DNA from 3 places in the Anaerocolumna sp. AGMB13020 genome. Region 3 is predicted to be linked to each of the others. Evidence: riboswitches for the same ligand, from Rfam matches in the RefSeq annotation. Region 3 holds a riboswitch; each other region holds the start of a gene.
The links. Region 3 has a riboswitch for cyclic di-GMP ahead of R2R35_RS10870 (methyl-accepting chemotaxis protein). Riboswitches for the same ligand answer to the same signal wherever they lie in the genome.
Positions count from the first base shown of each region.

Region 1 (7,964 bases), 2.7 Mb from region 3:
ATTATTACGAAGAGCTTACTTTAAAAGAAATCAGTATTGTACTTGAAGTATCGGAATCCAGAATATCACAGCTGCATACCAAAGCACTGCAAAAGATGAGGCGAAAGCTTGGTTGTAACATAGAGTTATTGTTTATGACATAGCGTAGGGAGAAGAGTATGGTTAATAGGAACGGTTACTTTCAGCTTGTTATTAAGGCGGATGGAACATACATCAGGTTAATACCGGGAAGATCTGACGGTAAGGCACTGGAATTCAATGATATAGTAAATTATTTTAGTAAAATCCAATTGTATGATTATGATGTAAGTGCTCTTGCAAGAGCAATCAATGCGTCAAAAGATAAAATGGTCGAAATTAAACTGACACCAGCCATCTTCTCGCAAGTGAATGAACTTTTGGATGTCAGTATATCACCAGACAGAATGTATGTGGAAGGATATTTTTATCCGCCTGTAGTAGGTGGGAAAATGCTGAGCAAGAATGACATACTTGATATTCTTAGACGTGCAGGTGTTAAATATGGTGTTATTGAAGAGATTATAGATGCTTATCTGATTAATCCAATATACAATGAAATGATAACACTTGCCAGAGGGTTGAAGCCAATTGAAGGTAAAGATGCAGAAATAATTTATTATTTTAACACCGATAAAACATTAAAACCAAAAGAAAAAGAAGATGGTACGGTAGATTTTCACCAGCTGGATATGATCAGCTCCATTAATAAAGGAGATTTACTCGCCGTTTTAGAACCTGAGGTTTATGGAAAACCTGGTATTGATGTTACCGGTAATGCAATTCCGCCCAGAAAAGTAATAAAAAAAGTTCTTAAACACAGCAGAGATATTCATTTATCCGAAGACGGCCTTAAAATGTATTCCGATGTAAGTGGACACGTGGATTTGGTCAATGGAAAAGTATTTGTATCAAATACTTATGAGGTATTGGCTGACGTGGATTCCTCTACAGGAGATATTGAATACGAAGGGAATGTTACGGTAAAAGGGAATGTTCGCGCTGGATATTCCATCAAAGCAAAAGGTGACATTATCGTAGATGGTGTTGTAGAAGGTGCAAGACTCTATGCTACAGGGCAGATTGTCTTGAAACGGGGAATGCAGGGCATGAACAAAGGAATCATGGAGGCGGAAGGGAATATCCTTTCTAAATTTTTTGAAAATGCTGTTGTTAAATCCGGTGGCTATGTATCAACAGAAGCAATTTTGCACAGCAAAGTATCTGCAAGAGGAGATATTATAGTTGGTGGTAAAAAAGGTTTTATCACTGGTGGAGAGATAACTTCGGGAACCTCTATTACCGTAAAAACAGCCGGTTCCACAATGGGAACCTTTACTCAATTAGAAGTTGGCATCAATCCCCAAAAAGTGGAACAATATAGGGAGGTTCAGAAAAGAATAGCTGCTATTGATGCAGATCTGGACAAGCTGCTTCCTATTATTGAAACATATAAAAGAAAAATAGGTCAAGGCGAGAAGCTATCCCCTGAAAAACTTGAATACATCAGATTAGCTACAAATAACTGTATTCAACTGCGAACGGAATACAAAGAGTGTCAGAATAAATTTGATATGCTTCGGGTAGAAATCGGAAACAGTGACGGTGGTTGGATCAAAGTTGAAAATGTTGCTTATCCAGGTGTTAAAATCGTAATATCCAATGTAAACTATCATGTAAAGACGGAAACTCATTACTCAAAATTTATCAGAGATAGAGCTGATATTAAGGTAGTTGGATTGTAAAGGAGGTTGTCTTATGCCAATAACACCAATAGAAGTAGTTACAATGGCTCCTAAATCCCAGGAGGTATCTGGTTATAAGCATCAGGAAAGTCAGAAGCCTATAAATGATCAGATCGTTATACATAATAAAATTAATAGTGAAATAAAACACAACAGCCAACAACCTGTTAAAGCATCAAAAGGTGAGAACAAAGAATACCGATATGATGCGAAAGAAAAGGGAAATAACAGTTTTTTTGGTTCCAAATCAAAAAAACAGAAAAAAGAAGAGTCAAAGGAAGAAACTAAGAAAACCAGATCCGGCTCTATCGATATCAGAATTTAATGGCTGGCAATAAACAGATATCATAATAAACCGGAGGACATAAAATGGGAATAGCAATCGTCCTTATAATCATAGGAATTGCAATAATAATTATTAGTTGTTTTATGGTGGATAAAACAGATAAGAAGAACCAGGATTTTGTACTGAATACAGTGCTTGATGAAAAAGCGATGGATATAAGCGAACTGAAACACCAAGTGGAGGAGATATGTCAGGAGACCACGGAAGGATATCTTTACAAAACAGAGAATCAGCTCAGTCAATTATCCAATGAAAAAATAATTGCCGTAAATGATTTTTCAGAACAGATTTTAGAAAAAATCAAGCTTAATCATGAAGAAGTTGTGTTTTTGTATAATATGCTTGGTGAAAAAGAAGAAGAATTGAAAACACTAATGAGAAATGCTGACAAGCAGAAAAAAGTCATGGAAGAAACCTCAGCTCGTTCTCTAACTGCAAAAGAATCGAATGCTCCCAAAAATAAAAAAAATGTTTCTCAAGTAAAAGTGGAGCAAAAACAAGCTTTCATTCCAGAAGAGTCAGAGGGAAGCAGTAATTCTAATCAGAAGATACTGGAGCTTTATTCACAGGGCTTTTCCATTGTGGATATTTCGAAAGCGCTGGAGCTAGGACAGGGTGAAGTCCGGTTGGTAGTTGATCTGTATAAAGAAAATGAAAAGCAGCAGTAAGAATTTTACAAGATAAGAGGAATGTATGAATCTAAAATATTATGTAAGAGGAATTGGTGTCGGCATACTTTTTTCAGCTGTTGTAATGTCTGTAGCATTTCATGGCTCATCCAGAAATAAACTTTCTGATGAGCAGATAATCGCAAGAGCAAAAGAACTGGGTATGGTTGAGAGCAATGCGGTAAATTCTTTCGATGATTTACTGACAACTCCGACCCCCACTGAAATACCGCAGGAAAATAGTACAGAAGAATCAGACGAAACGGAAGAAGTTCCAGTCACCGATAACAAAAAAAATGATGTAGATGAAGCACCGGAAAATTCTGATGGAAGTAAGACTGACGATAAAAATGGAACCGATGCTATAACGGGAGATAATAATAACACGACAGAGGAAACAAGTACGAAGAATACTACATCAAAGGATAATACTACGTCAGAGGAGAATACTACTTCTGAGGAGAACGAAACCTCAAAGAATGATTCTGATACGTTGGAAGAAAAGAAAGAGGATATTACAAAAGAGATTATTATTACAGAAGGTATGTCCTCTGAAAAGGTAACTCGTATATTGAAAGAAAATGGTGTTATTGAAGATGCAGGTGCTTTTAATCAGTATCTAATAATAAATAATTATTCCAGAAAGATAAGGGTTGGTACCTATCATATCAAACCTTATGCGACTTATAAAGATATAACTGATATGATAATCCATTAAGTGATAAGTTCTTGCTCATGACGCAATTCCAATGATATGCACATGAGTTTTTTTGTAAAAAATCATATTTTTAGTTTCAATGGAGACTATCTCAAACAAAATATGTCTAAGAATGACAAAATTAGCGAAAAAAGCTTGCTTATTAATCAAATTAGTATATAATAAGAGTAGGTAATTATTCCTATTATCGGTCAAAAATTAATATCATATTGTAAGATAAAGGCAAACCTGCCAAAAGGCAGAGACGCAAAGCCACGGGCCTAAGGCGAAAGCTATGGCAGCCGAGTTACCATGATTAGACTAGCCATGGCATTTTTTCGGCTAGCTTTTCTTTTTATATAACTTGATTGAGTTTTAATTTCAAATAATAAAATAAAGCTTATTTGTTTTTATATCTGAAAGCGGTTTAAAATTTATATTAATTTATATTGCCTTTACTGTTATTTTAAAATAAATATAAGATAGAGGAACACTATGGTACACATAAAAATTGCAGATATATCAGTTAGTCGAGGACAGGTAGTTTCCAGTCAAACGAAAAGTGTAATGCACACAGCAGAAAAAGAGTACAGAAGTATAAGCACGGCTCTGTCGGAGAACAAGTGTAAGAAACAGGGAAGCAAGCATAACTGGCACAATACCATTCTATTATCTCTGGACGCTATTCAGGATTTATTCCTTAAAACAGGTTTATCAGGAGCAGACATAGATATGATTGTACTTTCCAGTCAATTACCGGAGTATGTTTCACCTGCGACTTCTGCCAAAATTCATAATGTAATTGGCGGAAAGAAAGAATGCATCTGTTATGATGTGAATTCCAATGGTTGTGGTATGACCTTGGCTTTTGATCAGATTTCCAAATACATGACGATGAGTCCTCATATAAAACGTGCTCTTCTGATTGGCTGTGATTATATGAGTATCGATACCCATAATATGGGAGATGCTGCATGCGCCGTTCTGTTAGAAAAAACGGAAGAAGAAAGCGGTGTATGTGACACGCTAAGTATAGTAAGTCCAGATGATACAGATTCACCATTATTTCCACACTGTGGTTTTTCAAATATGTTTCTGATAAAAGATGGAAATGATATGGAGTTTTCCATCTACAAAAAGAAAATAATTAATGTTGAAGCGTTGGAAGAGTCTATATCAACAATACTTTTAAGAAATTCTCTCAGAATAGAAAAGATAAATATGTTTTGTTTCTCCCAAAACAGCAAAGAGGGGCTTGAAATCATAAGAGAACGGATGGTAATAGACAAATCTGCCAGCCCTTATATCGGTGATGTTTACGGAGATACAGGTACGAGCAGTCCATTTATTGCCCTATATGAAGCAATGGAAAAGCAGCTGATCAGAAGAGGGGATTATTTTATGATTTGTGCTTTTGGATGCAGTGCCCAGAATATAACTCTTCTTTGTAAATTTTAGTCTGGTATATAGAAGTAACCGCGTTAAAATGCGTCTATCCAATCCAGAGCATGGAAGGTTCTTGCGATACAGCTATAAATATAATAAAAACATAATGTGAATTATATTATAAACTATGCACCTTGTATACAGTTGGCTGCCAGCTTACTGCGATATGGAGAGTGCATTTTTTGTACTTACAATTTCTTGATTTGATCTGCAAATTGTGATACCATAAATTCGCATGATTATGTTAAAGAACACGAAGGAGATGGCAGTATGGGATTAAATGAAACACCCTCCGCAGACCGTTTGCATATAGGTTTTTTTGGGAAACGAAATGCCGGTAAATCAAGCTTGGTTAATAAAATTACAGGACAAGAGCTATCTGTGGTTTCAGAAGTAAAAGGAACAACAACAGATCCTGTTTATAAAGCAATGGAGTTACTGCCATTAGGTCCGGTGATGATTATAGACACTCCTGGAATTGATGACGAAGGAGCTTTAGGGGAATTAAGAGTAAGAAGAACAAAACAGGTACTGAATAAGACCGATATTGCTATCCTGATAATTGATGCACTGGCAGGGAAGTCGGCTACTGATATTGAATTGATTAAGCTCTTTGAAGAGAAGAAGATTCCTTACCTATTGGTATATAATAAGGCTGATTTGCTTACAAAAGCAGAGGCAGAGCAAAATGATAATGAAATTTATGTAAGTGCTGTTACCGGCATGAATATTGAAACTCTGAAAAATATTATTTCCAGGATAGTACCGGCCGAAGATAGTAAGCTTCGAATCGTTGGTGATGTTATACATCCATCGGATTTTGTTATATTAGTAGTACCTATAGACAAAGCGGCTCCTAAAGGAAGGCTTATTCTTCCTCAGCAGCAGACCATAAGGGACATCCTGGAGGCTGACGGAACGGCAATTGTAGTAAAAGAGTATGAACTGAAGGAAACTCTTGAGAGCTTAGGGAAAAAGCCCAGTCTTGTTATAACTGACAGCCAGGTGTTTGCAAAGGTATCTGCTGATACACCAAAAGATATACCACTTACCTCCTTTTCCATTTTATTTGCCAGGTATAAAGGCTTACTGCAGGAAGCCGTTAAGGGAGTGGCAATTTTGGAGCAGCTGAAAGAGGGAGATACAATACTTATCTGTGAAGGCTGTACTCATCACAGGCAATGTGATGATATTGGAACAGTGAAGCTTCCGCGTTGGATTAAGAACTATACCGGCAAAGAATTTCAGTTTGAATTTACTTCGGGAGGACAGTTTCCGGAAGACCTGAGTCCCTATCAGCTGATTGTTCATTGCGGTGGCTGCATGTTGACGGAAAGAGAAGTGAAATATCGCCAAAAATGTAGCGTTGATCAAGGGATACCCATAACCAATTATGGAATTTTGATTGCATATATGCAGGGAATCTTAAGGCGAAGTCTTGAAATATTCCCGTCAATTCTTCAGGAAATACCGGACGAGTTTTAGTTTTAACCCTATAAAGGTGGGTTCCATAGGATGAAGATCCTGAAATAGTGTGCAGAAACCTGCATTTAATAATGGAGTCCAAGAGAAGAGGAACATGAAAGAGAACATTCAAGAGAAGAAGGATATTAATACAACTGCAAATATACTCTATGGAACAGAAACAAACAAAGCCGTCGGAAACTTTGCTCTGGAGCATAAGAAAACCAGTCACAGGCTTATTCTTGCCCTGGTTAAAGTTAAGAAAGCAGCAGCAAGCAGTTACCTGAAGCTAGGAATGGGGAAGCCAGGAGTATATGAGGCAATCATAAAAGCCTGTGACAGAATCCTTTCGGGAGAATATCAGGATCAGTTTCCAGTGGAGGCTTTACAGGGGGGTGCTGGAACCTCCACAAATATGAATGTCAATGAAGTATTGGCTAATCTTGCAGAGAAGCTTGCGGGAGAGAGGGATGAAGGGGAGCTGATAACGATACACCCACTTGATGATGTAAACAGAGGTCAATCTACCAATGATGTCTATCCCACAGCACTCCGAATTGCCTCCATTGACTTGTTACGGGAACTAAGTGATGGATGTGCCAGACTACAGGAGGCTCTTCAAATGAAGGAACGAGAGCTGGAAGGAATCAAAAAGCTTGGAAGAACAGAGCTTATGGATGCGATTCCTATTACCCTGGGAGGAGAATTCGGTGCATATGCTCAGGCGATTGCCAGAGACAGGTGGAGGCTTTATAAAGTAGAAGAACGACTAAGACAGATAAATCTAGGTGGTACAGCTGTAGGGACTTCAGGAAATGCTGAAAGAAAGTATCGTTTTCTGGTTATTGAAAATCTGCGTGAATTAACTGGTATGGGACTGGCAGCAGCAGAATATCCAATGGATATTACGCAGAATAATGACGTATTTGTTGAAGTGTCAGGACTCTTAAAGGCTTTGGCCGTAAATCTGATGAAAATATCAGGGGATTTAAGGCTTATGAATTCCGGTCCATACGGAGGGATAGGAGAAATCAGGCTAAAAGCCCTTCAGGCAGGCAGCACCATTATGCCCGGTAAAGTAAATCCTGTTATACCCGAAATGGTAACGCAGATTTCTATGAAGGTAATGGCAAATGACTATGCAATCACTATGGCTGCTGCCCACGGAGAATTTGAATTAAATGCCTTCCTTCCTTTAATAGCTGACAGTTTGCTGGAAAGTCTGGAACTTCTGATAAAAGCAGTAGAAATATTTCGATGTAATTGCATAGAAACTCTTCAGGCGAACAAGGACAGATGTGAAGAACTATTGGAGAAGTCTTATGCATTTGCTACAGCCTATACAGGAATACTGGGGTATGATAAAGTAAGTGAAGTGGTGAAAGAACATGAGGGAAATTCTGAATTAATAAGAAATACCTTAGAAATGCTGTTAAAAGAAAAAAATTCTGAAGTACGATAAATATAAAAACCCACAGAGTTGAACTATGTGGGTTTTTGTAATCACATAGATGGAATCCAAGTTCCCCATTGATGCTCTGTTAAAAAAATTATATATTTCCAAACTTTATGTTAAGCTG
Region 1 is NZ_CP136910.1:5,388,473-5,396,436, forward strand. It holds gene R2R35_RS22650 (FliA/WhiG family RNA polymerase sigma factor) at 1-143, shown strand, start outside; gene R2R35_RS22655 (DUF342 domain-containing protein) at 159-1,763, shown strand; gene R2R35_RS22660 (hypothetical protein) at 1,777-2,088, shown strand; gene R2R35_RS22665 (DUF6115 domain-containing protein) at 2,133-2,777, shown strand; gene R2R35_RS22670 (hypothetical protein) at 2,803-3,495, shown strand; cyclic di-GMP riboswitch class I at 3,707-3,789, shown strand; gene R2R35_RS22675 (3-oxoacyl-[acyl-carrier-protein] synthase III C-terminal domain-containing protein) at 3,970-4,932, shown strand; gene hydF ([FeFe] hydrogenase H-cluster maturation GTPase HydF) at 5,191-6,405, shown strand; gene R2R35_RS22685 (aspartate ammonia-lyase) at 6,500-7,846, shown strand.
Region 1: linked by a shared signal. The riboswitch ahead of R2R35_RS22675 (3-oxoacyl-[acyl-carrier-protein] synthase III C-terminal domain-containing protein) and the one ahead of R2R35_RS10870 (methyl-accepting chemotaxis protein) in region 3 are both predicted to bind cyclic di-GMP.

Region 2 (7,964 bases), 380 kb from region 3:
AAGTTATTTTATCACTAAAATGCCAATATGGGCAGGAGAAGAGAGGTAGGTATGAAAAGTATCAATGTAAGCTTTGAAGGAATACAGGATAACACCGGTTATTTGTTTTCTTTCGCAAAATGCCTGGCAGCGGCTGTTAAGAACAGCCCCTATGAAGTCTTAGCAGAAGATATTGTGGCAACCAGCGGCTTCGCATTTAGAATGTGGATGGCACCAGATCTATGTCCCAGTGGAACCAGTATCTGGAGTTTTGACGACCAAAAACCCTGGGTTCAAAACGGCGGGTTGCACTGTAACTACACGGGAAGGTATTGGGGACAGGAGGATATCGAAGAAGAGAAGCAAAAAGAAGCATTAGCGCAGATAAAAGCTTCCATTAACCGAGGGATTCCTGCTATTTCCTGGGATACCGGAGTACCGGAATGGGGACTGATAACTGGATATGATGATGAAAGGCAACTTTTAGATACGCTTGCTATAACCGGAGCAAGAGAGAACATGGAGTACAAACTACTTGGAAAACGTGAGATTCCCATTCTGTCTGTCCTTACAATAGAAGGCAGAACAGACAAAGAGCAGAATCAAATCATACGAGATACGCTTCAAATAGCTTTAGATCACCTGGAGGGGAAAGAATGGTGTGATAATATCAAAGGAATAGAGGTCTATCCTACTTTTATCTCTTTTTTTGGCAAAGACTTTAACCCGGAGATAGCCTGGAATCTTGAATATTATCTGGGAACCTTTGGAGGTTTAAAATATTTTGCCTGGAAATTCTTCCAAAAGTACGGATTGGAAGCGTTAAGTGACTGTTATCAGAGGGTATATGAAACCTGGGATAAGGCTTTCCAGGTAAAGGCCCGGAAAGATTTAACGGAAAGACCAGTTCGAGAAGAAATCAGCGCTCTGTTGAAAACGGCCTGGGAAGAGGAAGAGAAGGGTATGGAGTTAATGAGGAAGTATTTAAAAATTAGAAGTACCCAGTAAAATACATACAAGAATATATGAAAAGGAAAGTTCTGCTGTAATATACTACACAGAGCTTTCCTTTCTTTCAGGTTTTCCTTGCATTGTTGAAATGAAAGAATAAAAATAGTTTTCTATTTTGTAACGAATACTAATTTTACGGGTCTAACTTATGCAACAACAGAAATGAGGTGATAAAGGGTGGAGAAAATAGACTTTGACCGTATATACAAACAGTACTTTAAACAGGTATATGCTTATGTGCTGGGGTTATGTGCCAATCCCACACTAGCAGAAGAGCTAACGCAGGAAACCTTCTATAAGGCACTTAAAAACATAGACAGGTTTAAAGGAGAGGCGAAAATCAGTACCTGGTTATGCCAGATTGCAAAGAACAGTTATTTTAATTATTGTAGGAAGCATAAGAAGGAGTCACAGTGGGACTATGACAAGGAGTATGAAAGCCCGGATTTATTTATACGGTTAGAGGATAAAGAAACGGTTTTGGAGATTCACAAGCATCTTCATAACATGGAGGAGCCTTATAAAGAGGTCTTTACGCTTCGGATATTCGGAGAGCTGTCTTTTCTTCAGATAGCAGAGATATTCCATAAGACCGAAAGTTGGGCAAGAGTCACTTTTTATCGCAGCAAGAAGATGATTAGAGCATTTATGGAGGAAAAAGATAATGGAAAAGACCTGTGATATTATAAAAGACTTACTGCCGTTATATCTGGACAATGTATGCAGTGATGACAGTAAAAGGGCTGTGGAGGAACATATTGCAACTTGTGAGGACTGCAGAAGGGAATTGGAAGCATATAAATCGGATATTTCAGCAGCAGACAGCGAAGGGGAAGAAGTCATCAAAAAGTTATCCAGCCACTGGAGAAAGACGAAAAGGACATCACTACTAACCGGTATACTGGTTATGGCTGTACTTATTGTTGCGGGTATATCCGCCCTACTCTATTCCTTTACCGAACGTCCGGTAAAACCTGCGGAAGTGGCAGTGGAGGAATTAAGTATACTAAAGAATACGAACATCTATTTTACACTGCGGGTTTCAGATAAGGTCAATGCAGACGGGATGAACTGGTTTGAGCAGAATGGAAATATATATATAACATTAAAGACAGATAAGGTACAGTTAAAAAAGAAAAAGGAATTACAAAGTTTTGAAGAGAATACGGCTAATTACAGCAGGTGGGAATTTAGTACTCGTATGAGTGGCATAAAGAACATCTATTTGTATGACAGCCTCGATAATTACGATAATGGAGAATATGAAAAAACTCTGATCTGGAGTAATGAGACAGAGCTAAAGGCAGCAGGAACAGAAGCTGAGACCTGGATTAAAACCTACTCCGCCTGGGGAAATGTAGAACCGGGGTTATTAGCAAAAAATCTCTATAAACATCGCAATCCTTATGTGGGAGATATGTCTGCCAACGGCAGGATTTTAAATGACCTTAAGGTTGCGAAGGTCCTTGGTAATTTTAAAAATGAATTGCAGACGAAAGCAGAGCCTTATGGCTATACCTTACTGTTTGAAGATACGGTAAATGAACAAGAAGTCGAGGAATTTGATGTTACTATGAAGTCTTATGCTTGTATTATGTTAGCCATGATTGACAACTTAAGTGAAGTAACGTGGAAATATACAGCGGAGACCGGAAAAGGTGAAAAGGAAATCATTCATTCAATTACAAAAGCAGAAGCCGGGAAGTTAGCTGGCTCAGACATCAAGAGCTTTTCTGATTCAGTGAGTGAAATACAAAGCCTTTTGTATATTCTTGGTATTGAAAAATAAGTAAATTATTATAAGCTCATAGAAACATTCGTTTCTTTACGATAAAAAGTTAAAGTGTTACTGTAAAATAGGAAAACTTGACAAAATATGGTAGATAAAATACTATATATGTGTAATAAGGCATAAAACAGATGTAACTTTATTGAGGGGTATAAAAGATAACAGCTATTTTTGCCTTATTACAAATATACACTATTTAGCATAAGTGATAATGACAAATATAAATAGAACTACCTTTGTTTGAAATAATTATAACATTGATAATTTGAGAAAGAAAGAAAAATAAGGGGACAGTTATGTCCCTGTTAAAAATGAGGTGAGGATTGAATGATGAATTATGAGCATTTTGGTACATTTTTAAAAGAACTCAGAGAGGCAAGAAATCTAACGAAAGAACAACTTGCATCTGGTGTGTGTACGCGAAAAGAGATTTATAGGATTGAAAAAGGAGAGTATCAACCGTCTTTGTATTTATTGAATAAATTGTCTATTAAGCTAAATGTTGACTTAAATGAATATTTCAAGATGTATTATACTGTTAAGACAGCGGATGGATTAATAGGAATACAGGAAATAAATGATGCAATAAATTTAGCAGATATTAATTGTTTGAAAGAAGTGATAAAAAAGTATGAAGATAATGATGATTTTAGACAAGGAGAGAATCTACAACATATATATTATGCTAAAGCAATTTGCGAAAGTGATATAGGAAATTATAAGGAATCCTTAGAATATTGTACGAAAGGTATTTTAATAGAAAATACATTATTTACAATTGATACCATATCAGAGTTTATGTATTCTAATGTAGGGCTTGCTATTATAAATTGCATCAGTATAAATTATTTAAAAATGAAAAAGAGTGAGGTTGCATATAAAATTTTATCAGACTTATTGTCTCTTATTGAAAAGTACTACATAAATGCACCGTATACAATGTATCAGGCAGGTCAGTTCTCAAAAAAAATGTATATAAATCTCCAGTACAATTTAAGTTGTATATTTCTATCAAACGATGAACTAGATAAAGCGGAGGAAATGATTGAGAATAGTATTGAGTATTCCATAAAAGAGAACAATCTAAAATGTTTGCCGAATCTAATTTATAATAAATTTAAGTTTCATTATAAAAAACGAAATTTTGAGGAAGCAGCAGAATACTTTGTACAGGCAAAAGGACTATTTAAACTTGTTAAGCAAATGAATACATGTATAGAAATTGATGAGTATGCAAGAGAAGAATATCCAGAAATATTAAGATTTTTAGATGATAGGAATGTTGTGGTAAGTTAAGACACCAGATAAGTACTATAGCTTATAATAAGAATAGAATGACCTAGATGTTATTGAAATAGAGAAACAGAAAGGTCATCTAACAGATAGTGAAAGTGTTAAGGTATTAAGTAGGGACTGTATTATCATTATCGGTATACCAGCAGATTTTGTTAATACAGTCTCTATTTATTAGCAGGTTTTATTTGTTTCTCATTTGGTTAATCCGGCATATCTTTCAAAGGAAGCAACCGGAAGTGGCGGCGAATAGAAATATCCTTGCGCGATTTCACAACCGGAACGATATAAAAATTCTGCCTGGCTGAAATTTTCAACCCCCTCTGCAACCACTTCTATACCAAGGCTTCTGGCAAGTGCTATGGTATATTCCAGAACGGTTTCTTCCTTACGGTTCTCCCCAGTCCCGTCAAGAAATGCCTTATCCATCTTAAGAATATCTAATGGAATGTCTTTCAGAAAATTCAAAGTTGAATATCCGGTACCGAAATCATCCAGAGAAAGTCGGAATCCTTTCTCTTTTAGCGTATACAGTTTACTTTGCAAATCCGTTTTGTAGTTAAAGAATGCTGATTCTGTTATTTCAAGCTCTATGTAGGTAGGAGGTACCTGATATTTCTCAGATATATACATGAGCTTGTCTACAAAGTCGGAATTGCTGAAATGGATACGGGATACATTAATCGATATTGGTATAACAGGATATTCTTCTTTCACCCATTTTGCAATCGTTTGAAAAGCTTTTTCCCAAATAAAATAGTCCAGTGAGATTATAAATCCGTTCTTCTCAAAAAGCTGTATAAACCTTTCCGGAGGAATGATACCTTTTTCCGGGTGATTCCAACGTGCTAAAGCTTCAGCTCCCACTACCTCCGTGGTAGGGATGGACATTTTAGGCTGCAGATACATTTCAAAATGATTGTTAGATAATGCGGAAATCATTTCATTCTCAATATCACTGTCTTCAAGAGTCCGTTTTCGTAAAGAATCCTCATAAAAAGCAAGAGTCTTCATAACATCATTTTTGATCGTCTTTTTCGTGAGAGTAGCACGTTCGCACAATACATTCATGGAAAGGTCTTTGCTCTCAACAAGACAGACACCGATAGAAAAGGAGATTTCCATTTTTAGAGGATACTCTTTCATCTGTTTTTTTAGAAATAAAGCAAAATCATAAATTTCGGATTCATTTCTATACTCTGTAAATACTGCGAAATTATCCGAATACAGCCGGCAATAAGCATAACAGCTGGATGTATTGGAGGATAGGACAGTGCCGATATATTTTAATACTCCGTCTCCCTCTTTGTTACCATATAAGTCATTAATAACGCTAAAACGTTTAATATCAAATACAATAACGGCAAATTTTTTGTCAGGGTTAGTTCTTCTTATACGTCTGGTTTTATATTCAAACCGACTAAAAGTAGGAATATTGACACCCATTAAAAGATCGTTTCCGTTTACTGTATAGGCAACCATTTCTTTACTGACTTCCTGGGCAGTGCCAAGGACTCTTGTTAACCGGCCATCTGCGTTAAAGTAGCATTTACGCTTACAACGCACCCACATCAGTTCATTGTTCTCAGTTCTTCTGCGGAATGTAATAGAGGTGGAAGCCTGGTCGGGGTTTGCTGTTCTTATAAATTCTTTGAATCTCAATAAATCACTGGGATGTATGTACTTTAATCCCAGAAGATGCTTAAAGGAATTCTTCTGGTTGTATAAGGATATCCCTGTTAACTCCATAAAATTTTCAGATACATAGAATGTATCTTCCTCGAAATTGATGTCAAAAATGACTAAGTTCGTCTGCTCAGCGATTACATCATACCGTTCACACATTTCTTCAAAATTGGTATCTGCAGATAACATGTTGATATTGCTGCCTCTTTTGTTCATTAAAATCCCTCGCTTTTCAAATCACATAGTAGATCAGCCTCTTTGTACATTTTTGATTTTATTTCGTAGGAAATAATTGCAACTGGCTGCCATACCTGTCAGGTTTAGGCCCTATAGCTTTGCGTCACTGCCTTTAGACAGTTATGCCTTTCTTTCGGGAAATAAATGGTGATATTAAGTTTATTATTCTTTCAGTAGGTTCTAATTATCTATGTATTTACTGTAATAATACATTCTGATTTATAAAAGTATATTTTTAGAGTAAGTGTCAAAAGGTTTGATAACTTTGTAAAATTATGCTATAATTTGAACAGAAAAATTAATTAGTTTCAATCACATAAATATTTCCGGGTTCGGCTAAAGTTGTTATTACACCTGAACCTCTGGATGGTGTGACTAAACCAGATACTGATATTAGAACAAGTAAAACTGCAGCAAAGTAACGTAATTTTGAAAATAATTTCATAAATTTACCCCCAGATGAAAATAATTTATTCTTTGGGTAAATTATACCATTGTGTTTTGGGCATATAAATGGACACTTATGTCCATCAAAAAAGGCGGATTAATATATGAGCTATGAGCATTTTGGCATATTCCTGAGAGAATTAAGGGAAGCACGAAACCTGACTAGAGAACAACTGGCAAAAGGCATCTGTACACCGAAGCAGATATACCGTATTGAGAAGGGAGAGTTCGAACCTTCGCTTTATTTATTAAATCAGTTATCCATTAAGTTTAACATGGATCTTAATGAATACTTTAAAATGCATTTCTCAACAAATACAGTTATTGGATATGAAGGAATTCAGGCTATAAATAGTGCAATGGCTTTAGGAGACATTGAATTAATTAAAAGTCTAGTAGAAAAGTATGAGAAGCATAAAGATTTTGGAAAAGGTGCGAACCTACAACATATATTGTATGGCAAGGCAATCTACGCCACTTCTGAAAAGAATTATACGACCTCATTAAATTATTGTCTTAAAGCAATTATGGTTGAAGATCCATCTTTTACATTAGATTCCATAAAAAAATATACCTATTCAAATGTTGGGCTTTCGATTATCAACTGTATGAGTACTAATTATATGTCTCTAAAAAGAGAAGATATTGCCAATAAAATATTGTTAGACTTATTATATGTTTTGGAAACTAATATATTACCAGCACCATACCCTATGTATCAGGCATCCCAGTTTGCTAAGAAATTTTATCAGAGTATATTAAACAATCTTAGTTATATTTCATTAAATAATGGAGATTTTATAAATGCAGAAAAATTTATAGAAAAAGGAATAGATTATTCTATTCAAGAAAACTATATGCGGTTTCTACCAGGTCTAATGTTTATGAAATTTAAACTTTTATATAAGTTAGGGCAGTATGACAAAGCAAAAGAATTTTACGATCAGACAATCTGTCTTTATAAAATAACAAAACAGTTTAAAGTACTGGAAGATCTGGAAAGCACGATAGCAGAAAACTATCCAGAAATCTTCAAGGATCATAAGTCCAATACAGAAGAGGAAACGTTATAAAAATAATATTGACGTGAAGAAAACGGGTTCCCATAAAGCACGAGAAATTACATCGTTTGTGCAAAGAGAACTTGGGGGAGAGGCACAAATGGTTACAGAGTTGGAGCAATTCTTAGAAGCATACATAGACAAGCTTGAGCTGTCAGGGGAAGAGCTAAGAGAAAAAGAAATGCCCTGGATTTCAGAGGAGCTATATTCCTTATATGAAAGAACGGGCAATCGTCTGGAATTTGAAGCAGTATATTTTGAACGCAGAAAATATCTTGCAGTATTTGGTATGCTTGCTGTAATCAAAAGAAGAGTAAAGGATATCAGGAAGCTGGAAGAGATTATGCTTGATATCTGCCTGGAGGAATGCTGGGCGCTACCGCCTCACGTGGACAGAATCAATAATCCTGTATGGAGAAAGACCATCGATTTATTTGCGGCAGAAACTGCGCAAGCCTTGT
Region 2 is NZ_CP136910.1:2,311,025-2,318,988, reverse strand. It holds gene R2R35_RS09210 (AraC family transcriptional regulator) at 1-1, shown strand, start outside; gene R2R35_RS09205 (hypothetical protein) at 52-987, shown strand; gene R2R35_RS09200 (RNA polymerase sigma factor) at 1,168-1,671, shown strand; gene R2R35_RS09195 (DUF4825 domain-containing protein) at 1,655-2,779, shown strand; gene R2R35_RS09190 (helix-turn-helix transcriptional regulator) at 3,107-4,075, shown strand; gene R2R35_RS09185 (bifunctional diguanylate cyclase/phosphodiesterase) at 4,268-5,974, opposite strand; cyclic di-GMP riboswitch class I at 6,049-6,132, opposite strand; gene R2R35_RS09180 (hypothetical protein) at 6,294-6,440, opposite strand; gene R2R35_RS09175 (helix-turn-helix domain-containing protein) at 6,547-7,515, shown strand; gene R2R35_RS09170 (heparinase II/III family protein) at 7,604-7,964, shown strand, end outside.
Region 2: linked by a shared signal. The riboswitch ahead of R2R35_RS09185 (bifunctional diguanylate cyclase/phosphodiesterase) and the one ahead of R2R35_RS10870 (methyl-accepting chemotaxis protein) in region 3 are both predicted to bind cyclic di-GMP.

Region 3 (7,964 bases):
AACAATGTAATAAATATAAAATAAAAAATGTAAGAAAAAAAGGACTGCTGTGAAAGATTACAGCAGTCCTTTTTTGAAAGGATGCATGCTTTTCTCAGTAGTGGAGAAGCTAAAAACAAGGCAGAGAGAATGAAGGGTTCTAGCAGAAATACAGCGCTTAGGAGTAAATCGGATAAATGGATAATATGCTGTACCAGAATTTTATAAATTAGTTTGGAAGAACTATTTGAAAAGTTAGTACAATGTGTTATAATGGAATAAAATAGTATTAATTGATAATAAAAATTAACAAAAAAGGTAAAATCTGTATTTATTTTACTATTAAGACAGATTATAAATACAGTTTTATAAATTAGCTTTAGTAATACTTAAACACTACAAAAGATTCAGAAAGGAAGATAAGGATGGAAGTAACAATTCTGGAGGAATTATTTCAAAAAATTTCAGAAGTAACAACGGTAGAGGATATCGGCTATCACAGGATAGAAGAAGGCCGCCTGAAGCCCTTTTACAAAACACAGACGGATATACTTGGAATTGAAAAATGGAAAACAGTACATGGACAGAATCCCGTATATGTTAAGGATACCTTCATATTAAGGGAGATTACGACCAAAAAGCAGCCGATTGAAATCTATGACACCAAAAATGACACCAGATCAGCGGATGCTTTTTTTCTTTTTGGAATTGATAGTATTATGATAATTCCGGTTGTAAGAGAGGATGAGGTGAAGGCCATAATCTGCATAGCTTCTATCGGAAAATACCACCAGTTTACCAAAGAGGAAATGGAGACTTGCAGTAAATTGGCAGATGACTACTTAAAAAATCAATATTAATTATAAGGGGAGTTACAAATGAGGATAGCTAACGGGATTTTGGAATTCTTGAAAAAAGCAGGAGTGGACTATATATTCGGCATACCAGCAGGTACAATCAGTCCGCTTTTTGATGCATTAAACGACGTTTCAATTAAACCTATTGTTGCCAAGAACGAAGGCGGTGCAGCTTATATGGCCGCCAGATATGCCAGCGTCAGCGGAAAGCTTGCGGTTTGTATGGGTGCCGGCGGTGTCGGAGCAAACAATATGATGAACGGTGTGGGAGATGCATTCAGGGCCAAAGCGCCTGTTCTGTTCCTTACTGGTTATGTTCACAGATGGCAGATAGGGAAAGGGGCCATCCAGGAACTTAATACGGAAGAGATTCTCAGACCAATTACAAAATACAGTAAGACGGTATTAAAAGAAGAGGATGTAATGAAAGAACTGGAACTGGCTGTAAAGACAGCTTTAACAGTTCCCATGGGTCCTGTATTTTTATCTGTTCCCATCGATATTCAGCTTGCCAGCCTGCCCGGGGAAGTTCCGGATTTTACAGCAACAGCATATGTTTCAGCATCAGATGACAATAAGAGTTTAGAAGAAGCCTGCAAGGTAATAGAGGAATCAGGGAAAGGACTCATCCTGGCAGGTAAAGGCGCAAGAGGAAAATCAGAACTTGTAAAAGAAATAAGTAAGCACCTGCAATGGCCGGTTATCACAACACCAGAAGGTAAAGGTGTGGTATCAAATGATTTCCCGCTGAATCTTGGGAACTATGGTTTTGCAAGCACAGATGCCGCCTCTGCTTACGTAAATGACCCTTCTGTTGACTGCCTGCTCATCCTTGGAACCAGTTTGGGAGAGAATGCAACCAATAACTTCAGTAAAGCCTTAACAGAGGGGAAGAAGGTTATTCACATTGACTGGGATATAAAAGAGCTTGGAAAAGTCTATAAGACGGATGTTAAGCTTTGTGCTGATTTAGAGGTAGCTTTACCTTATATTATACAGAATACCAAAGCAGCAGGGCAGACAGGCTTTGAGAGAACAGCAATCAATAATCCGGTAGAGAAAGTAAATACGGGTGTAAGCCTTAAGGAGTTTATGGAACAGCTACCGGAATATATGCCTAAGGATACTTATTATATGGCAGATATGGGCGAATTTATGAATTATGCCTTTAAATATCTTTCTATACCGGAAGGCGGAGACTTTGAGACCAATTTAAATTATGCTGCCATGGGTTCTGCAATTGGTGGTGCAGTCGGTGTGCAAGCAGCCTATCCGGGGCGAAGCGTTGCTGTATTTGCCGGTGACGGAGACTTCTTTATGAATGGAATGGAAGTACTGACTGCAGCAGAATATGAATTACCCATTGTTTACTTTATTATTAATAATGCTATGTTAGGATTTGTAGAACATGGACATAAGTTCCTGTTTGAAAGAGTAGTTAATGGTTTTTGCCAGAAGAGAATCAGCATAGCTGATATGATGGCTGCCTGTGGCCTAAAGACAATGGTTATTAGCGAGAATAGTCAGATAAAGGAGCTTCCGGAATTCTTGCGGGAAGCGGAGGGCCCTGTGGTCGTAGAGCTAATTACAGACGGCAGTGAACCTGCACCAAACGGAGACAGACTGAAAGCATTACAGAAACACAATTAATATAAATAAAACAATATGCTTAAGGAGGACATGATATGTTAGAAGGAAAGGTAGCATTAGTAACAGGAGCATCCAGAGGTATTGGCAGAGCGATAGCAGTAAAGCTCGCAAAAGAAGGTGCAGATGTAGTTATCAATTACGTAAGCAATGAAGAATCCGCCCTTAAAGTACAGGAAGAAATTAAGAGTTTTGGAAGAAAGGCATATATTTTCCGTTGTGATGTGGCAAAAAGAGAAGAACTTGAGGCTCTGGTAGACTTTACAATCGAAAAGCTTGGAAAAATCGATATTTTGGTTAATAATGCAGGCATTGTACGTTATAATACCATAACCGGAATGACAGACAGCGAATGGAGTGATGTAATAAATACCAACCTGACCGGTATGTTCAATCTGTGCCAGCTGGTAGCACCCCATATGATCAAACAGAACTCCGGTAAAATCGTTAATATCAGTTCACTTGCAGCCGTTAAGATGCTTCCAGCCTCCTATAGCTATACTGCCTCTAAAGCAGGAGTTGCAGCCTTTACCAAGGTACTTGGTACAGAGCTTATTGCAAATAACATCAGTGTCAATGCAATAGCACCTGGAATTATTATAACAGATATGCTGGATACCTTAGGAGATGCAGCAGAAGCCTACAAACAGCAGGTACCTGCAAAGAGATTCTGTGAAGCGGAGGAGGTTGCAGAGCTTGCATACTTCTTGTGTCAGGATATCTCCAGGTATATCGTAGGTCAGACAATTGTAATTGACGGCGGTCTGTCTTTATAAGACTGCGGTTAAATAAAATTTAACTATTCTGTAAAATTGTGTATTAATAATTTGACTTTTGAGCAAATTGGTGTATAATCTTATTATGCGAATAGACATGATATGACATAATATAGCAAGATATTTAGAAATATAGTGTAGAATTACAAATTATGCAATTTATTTCTATATCCAGATTAATTGAAAATAGCAAACTCTTCTAAAGATGGGGACGCAAAGCCACGAGTCTAAGGTGAAAACTATGATAGTCGGGTTGCCGTAGTTAATATTAGCCATTTGTGGGGTATCAACTACAAATGGCTTTTTTAATGCTATAGAAACAGCTTATAATTGCAGGAGGACTTGAAAGTGGAAATTTTCAGAGAAAAAGGCTTGAAAAAAAATGTTTTTATCACTAGTTTAGCCGTTTTATCAGGCAGCATTGTTCTTGTAACCGCAGGCGGATTTTTTAAAGCCCAGTCATTGTTAAACAAAGGAGGCAGCACTTTAAGCCTTCTGCTTTTTATGGTTATTTTTGCAGTAGTGATAGGGGTAGTGGCTACCCTTTGCCTTGCATTTTTACTGAACCAGAAATTGCGAGAAATTGATTTGGGTAATGTGACAGAGACGGCATACCAGGAAGTTGCGGCAGCCGCTGAATCCACAAGAACACAAGGTCATCTTCCTGCAGGCATAAAAGAATTTATTGGCAGTGTAAAGGAATCTGTCGATATCATAACCTATTCGACCAGTGAGTTAAAACAATCTTCAGCTGAAATGAGTGATATTTCAAGCAGAGTTACACTATCTATAACACAGTTGGCAGAAGGCGCAACTCAGCAGGCTGAATCAACCGAAAAAGGAAGTGTGCGCATCAATAATATTACCGAGATGATTCTTTGTATCGGTGAAGATATGGCACAGTCAGATAAAGTTGCTGACGGAGCAATTAATGCCATGGAGGAAGTGAAGGGATCCATCAAATTCCAGGAAGAAAAGATGGCTGAGAACAAGGTTCTTACTGAGAATATGCGAGGAGCAATCACGGACTTAATGGACAAGTCCAAAGAAATCGGAAAAATATTAGAGGTAATAAAAGGCGTAGCACAACAGACAAATCTGTTAGCCTTAAATGCTGCAATAGAAGCTGCAAGAGCAGGCGAGCACGGAAGAGGGTTTGCCGTTGTATCCGAAGAAATTCGTAAGCTTGCAGAACAGTCAGCAGAATCCGGAAAGCAGATTACAGAAATTATAAACGATGTACAACAGGGAATAGAAAATACAGTAACGCAAATTACCAAAGCCAATGACCTTTCACAGGAACAGGAAAAGGCATTTGAGAAGACCGTGTCTTCCATATCTGATATATCCGATAAGGTATATTCTATCGGTGTAAAAGTTAAAGCTGCATATAATGCGACTGCCACTTTAACAGAAGATGCAAAAGAAGCTGAAGATATGATTGCAACGGTTGCGAGTATCTCCGAAGAAACTGCCGCCGGAACAGAAGAGGTTTCTTCCTCCGTTGAAGAGCAGAATAATCTGATACAGTTAGTAGCAGAATGCTCGAAAGAGATGTATAATATTGCTGAGACATTAAAGCAGCAGTTGGTAGAATTTGATCAATAACAATCTGTAATTTTTTCATCGCTTGTCACAGAGATTTACTCTGTTTCAAAAATATAATATTTTACTCAGGAGGAAAATTATTATGATGATTACACACCCAAAGGGGCTGTATACTATTAATTACGATGTTGAAAAAAGACTAGTATTTGAAACACCCGTAGGTTCTTGGACAAAGGAAGACTATATTGAATATCATAGTCAGTATGAAAAGGTTATCGGACCTGCAATGGGTAATAAGCCTTGGGTAAGTGCTGCTGACTTAAGAAAATACAAAATGTCCGATCTTGGAGAAGTTATGGCTAAACATGCTGACTGGCTTGCAGAGAATAATCTTGTTGCTACTGCCTCCATCGTAGACAGTGCAATTGTAAAAATGCAGATCAATAGAGCTATTTCATCTAAGTTCCCTCAGCAGGCTTTCTTAAATGAAGAAGAAGCTATGACTTGGTTAATGGCAAAGCTTTAATTATAACTTTCCCGATTGCGTATTGATTTTTAATCCCTGACTTCCCATACATACCGGTGAAATTTCTTAAACAGAAATTTCACCGGTTTTTTATTACCATAATATAAATACATTGAATACCATTGCTTATAAAAGGAGAATCTATCCTCGTGTAATATAATAACAAGAAAAGTTTGTGTGTTATTCCTATCTGCAGCACGTATGGCTTTTGCTTTATGAGCTGCTCCTAGTAACTTTTGCTGTATGGAGCTAAAGTTATTTGGAACGAGAAAAAGCGGAGGTCTGTTTAAATTCGTGTTATAGTACACGAATAAGAATTTCTGTGACAATTCAATTAAAATAATGGAATAGGAAAAATCACAAAATTTAGTAATTTTGTACTTGACACAAATCTAAGTTTGTTATATTATAATAACAGTAATGATTACTAGTATTAGTTATTAATAATAATTTATCAATAAATTTGAAATCTTAGGAGGAAATAAATATGTCATTAATCGGAACAGAAGTAAAACCATTTGTAGCACAGGCATTTCGTAACGGTAAATTTGTAGAGGTTTCAGAACAGGATTTCAAGGGAAACTGGAGCATTATTTGCTTTTATCCTGCGGATTTCACCTTCGTGTGCCCTACAGAACTGGAAGATTTACAGAGCAATTATGATACCTTTAAGAAACTGGGAGCTGAAGTGTACTCTGTATCAACTGACACTCATTTTACACACAAAGCTTGGCATGATACCTCTGAAGCTATCAAGAAGATTACCTATACCATGATCGGTGATCCTTCTCATACCATTTCCAGAAATTTTGATGTATTAATCGAAGCTGACGGACTGGCAGACAGAGGAACCTTCTTAGTTGACCCGGACGGAATTATTGTAGCAGTTGAGATTAATGCAGGCAGCATTGGCCGTAATGCGGATGTGCTGGTGGATAAGATTAAAGCGGCTCAGTATGTAAGAAACAACCCCGGTGAAGTATGCCCTGCCAAGTGGAAAGAGGGAGGCTCAACCTTAAAGCCCAGCCTCGATCTGGTAGGAAAGATTTAAGCGTTTTACATTGCTGATTGGCATGTAATATGGAAAGTCATTTTAAGGAGGAATAAGAGTGAAAGAAAATGATAAATTGAAAGGATGCCACGTAGAGATTCTTTCACTCTTTCTATTTGTGGCAGCATCGCAGGAAGGCTTGCGATATGCAGTGGGTATAAATTATGCTGGATACTGATATACGAAATCAGCTAAGTGAATATTTAAAGCTCCTGGAAAGCGACCTGCTAATTAAGTTAAGTGCCGGTTCTGATAATACCTCAAAAGAGCTGGAGGACTTCGTAAAAGAAGTGGCTTCTCTTTCAGAAAGAATAGATATAGAACCGGTAAGCCTTGCAAGAACTCCCAGCTTTCAAATTTGCCGTAAAGGAGAAGAAAAAGGCCTTACCTTTGCAGGAATTCCCTTGGGGCATGAATTTAACTCCTTTGTACTGGCACTTCTTCAGGTCAGCGGCAGACCACCTAAAATAGAAGAAAAAGTAAAGGAGCAGATCAAGCACTTAAAGGGTGAGTATCACTTTGAAACTTACATCAGCTTAAGTTGCCATAATTGTCCGGAGGTGGTGCAGGCCGCCGGTATTATGAGTGTGCTGAATCCTAACATAACGCATACCATGATTGATGGAGGAGTATTTAAGAAGGAGGTTGAGGATAAGAATATTCTGGCTGTACCGGCTCTTTATCTGAATGGTGAATTTCTGGCAGGCGGAAGAATGACGGTAGAAGATATTCTTGCAAAGCTTGGCAGCCTCCCGGAAGCTTCGGAGCTGGAGGAGAAAGAACCTTTTGATGTGCTTATAGTTGGCGGTGGCCCTGCAGGTGCCAGTGCTGCAATCTATGCGGCAAGGAAAGGCATAAGGACTGGCATCGTAGCAGAGCGCTTCGGCGGTCAGGTTCTGGAGACCATGGGAATAGAGAATCTCATTGGTATTCAATATACAGAAGGGCCTAAGCTGGCACAGAGCCTCGAAGAGCATGTAAAAAATTACGAGGTTGATATAATAAAATCCCTTCGTGCAAAAGGTCTGAAGAAAAAGGATCTCATTGAAGTTGAGCTGGAAAACGGCGCTGTGCTGAAAAGCAAGGCAGTCATCTTAAGTACAGGTGCCAGATGGAGAAATGTAGGAGTTCCCGGAGAGGCAGAATTTAAGAACAAAGGAGTTGCTTATTGCCCCCATTGTGACGGACCTTTATTCAAGGGCAAAGCAGTAGCAGTCATCGGAGGCGGTAACTCTGGTATCGAAGCAGCCATCGACCTTGCGGGCATAGCAGAGAAGGTTGTTGTACTGGAATTTATGTCGGAATTAAAGGCAGATGCAGTACTGCAGGAAAAGTTGAATAGCTTAAGAAATGTAAACGTATATAAGAATGTACAGACAAAAGAAATAACGGGTACAGATAAAGTAAACGGAATAACTTTTGCCGACAGAACCACAGGTGAGGAGCAGCACATAGAATTACAGGGAGTGTTTGTACAGATAGGACTTGTACCAAACACTGACTGGCTTGGTGACACAGTGACCCGCTCCCGTTCCGGTGAGATTGAAGTGGACATTCATAATAATACGAATATCCCCGGT
Region 3 is NZ_CP136910.1:2,695,699-2,703,662, reverse strand. It holds gene R2R35_RS10890 (VOC family protein) at 1-24, shown strand, start outside; gene R2R35_RS10885 (GAF domain-containing protein) at 405-839, shown strand; gene R2R35_RS10880 (thiamine pyrophosphate-binding protein) at 858-2,486, shown strand; gene R2R35_RS10875 (SDR family NAD(P)-dependent oxidoreductase) at 2,522-3,259, shown strand; cyclic di-GMP riboswitch class I at 3,438-3,520, shown strand; gene R2R35_RS10870 (methyl-accepting chemotaxis protein) at 3,608-4,867, shown strand; gene R2R35_RS10865 (hypothetical protein) at 4,950-5,333, shown strand; gene ahpC (alkyl hydroperoxide reductase subunit C) at 5,821-6,384, shown strand; gene ahpF (alkyl hydroperoxide reductase subunit F) at 6,549-7,964, shown strand, end outside.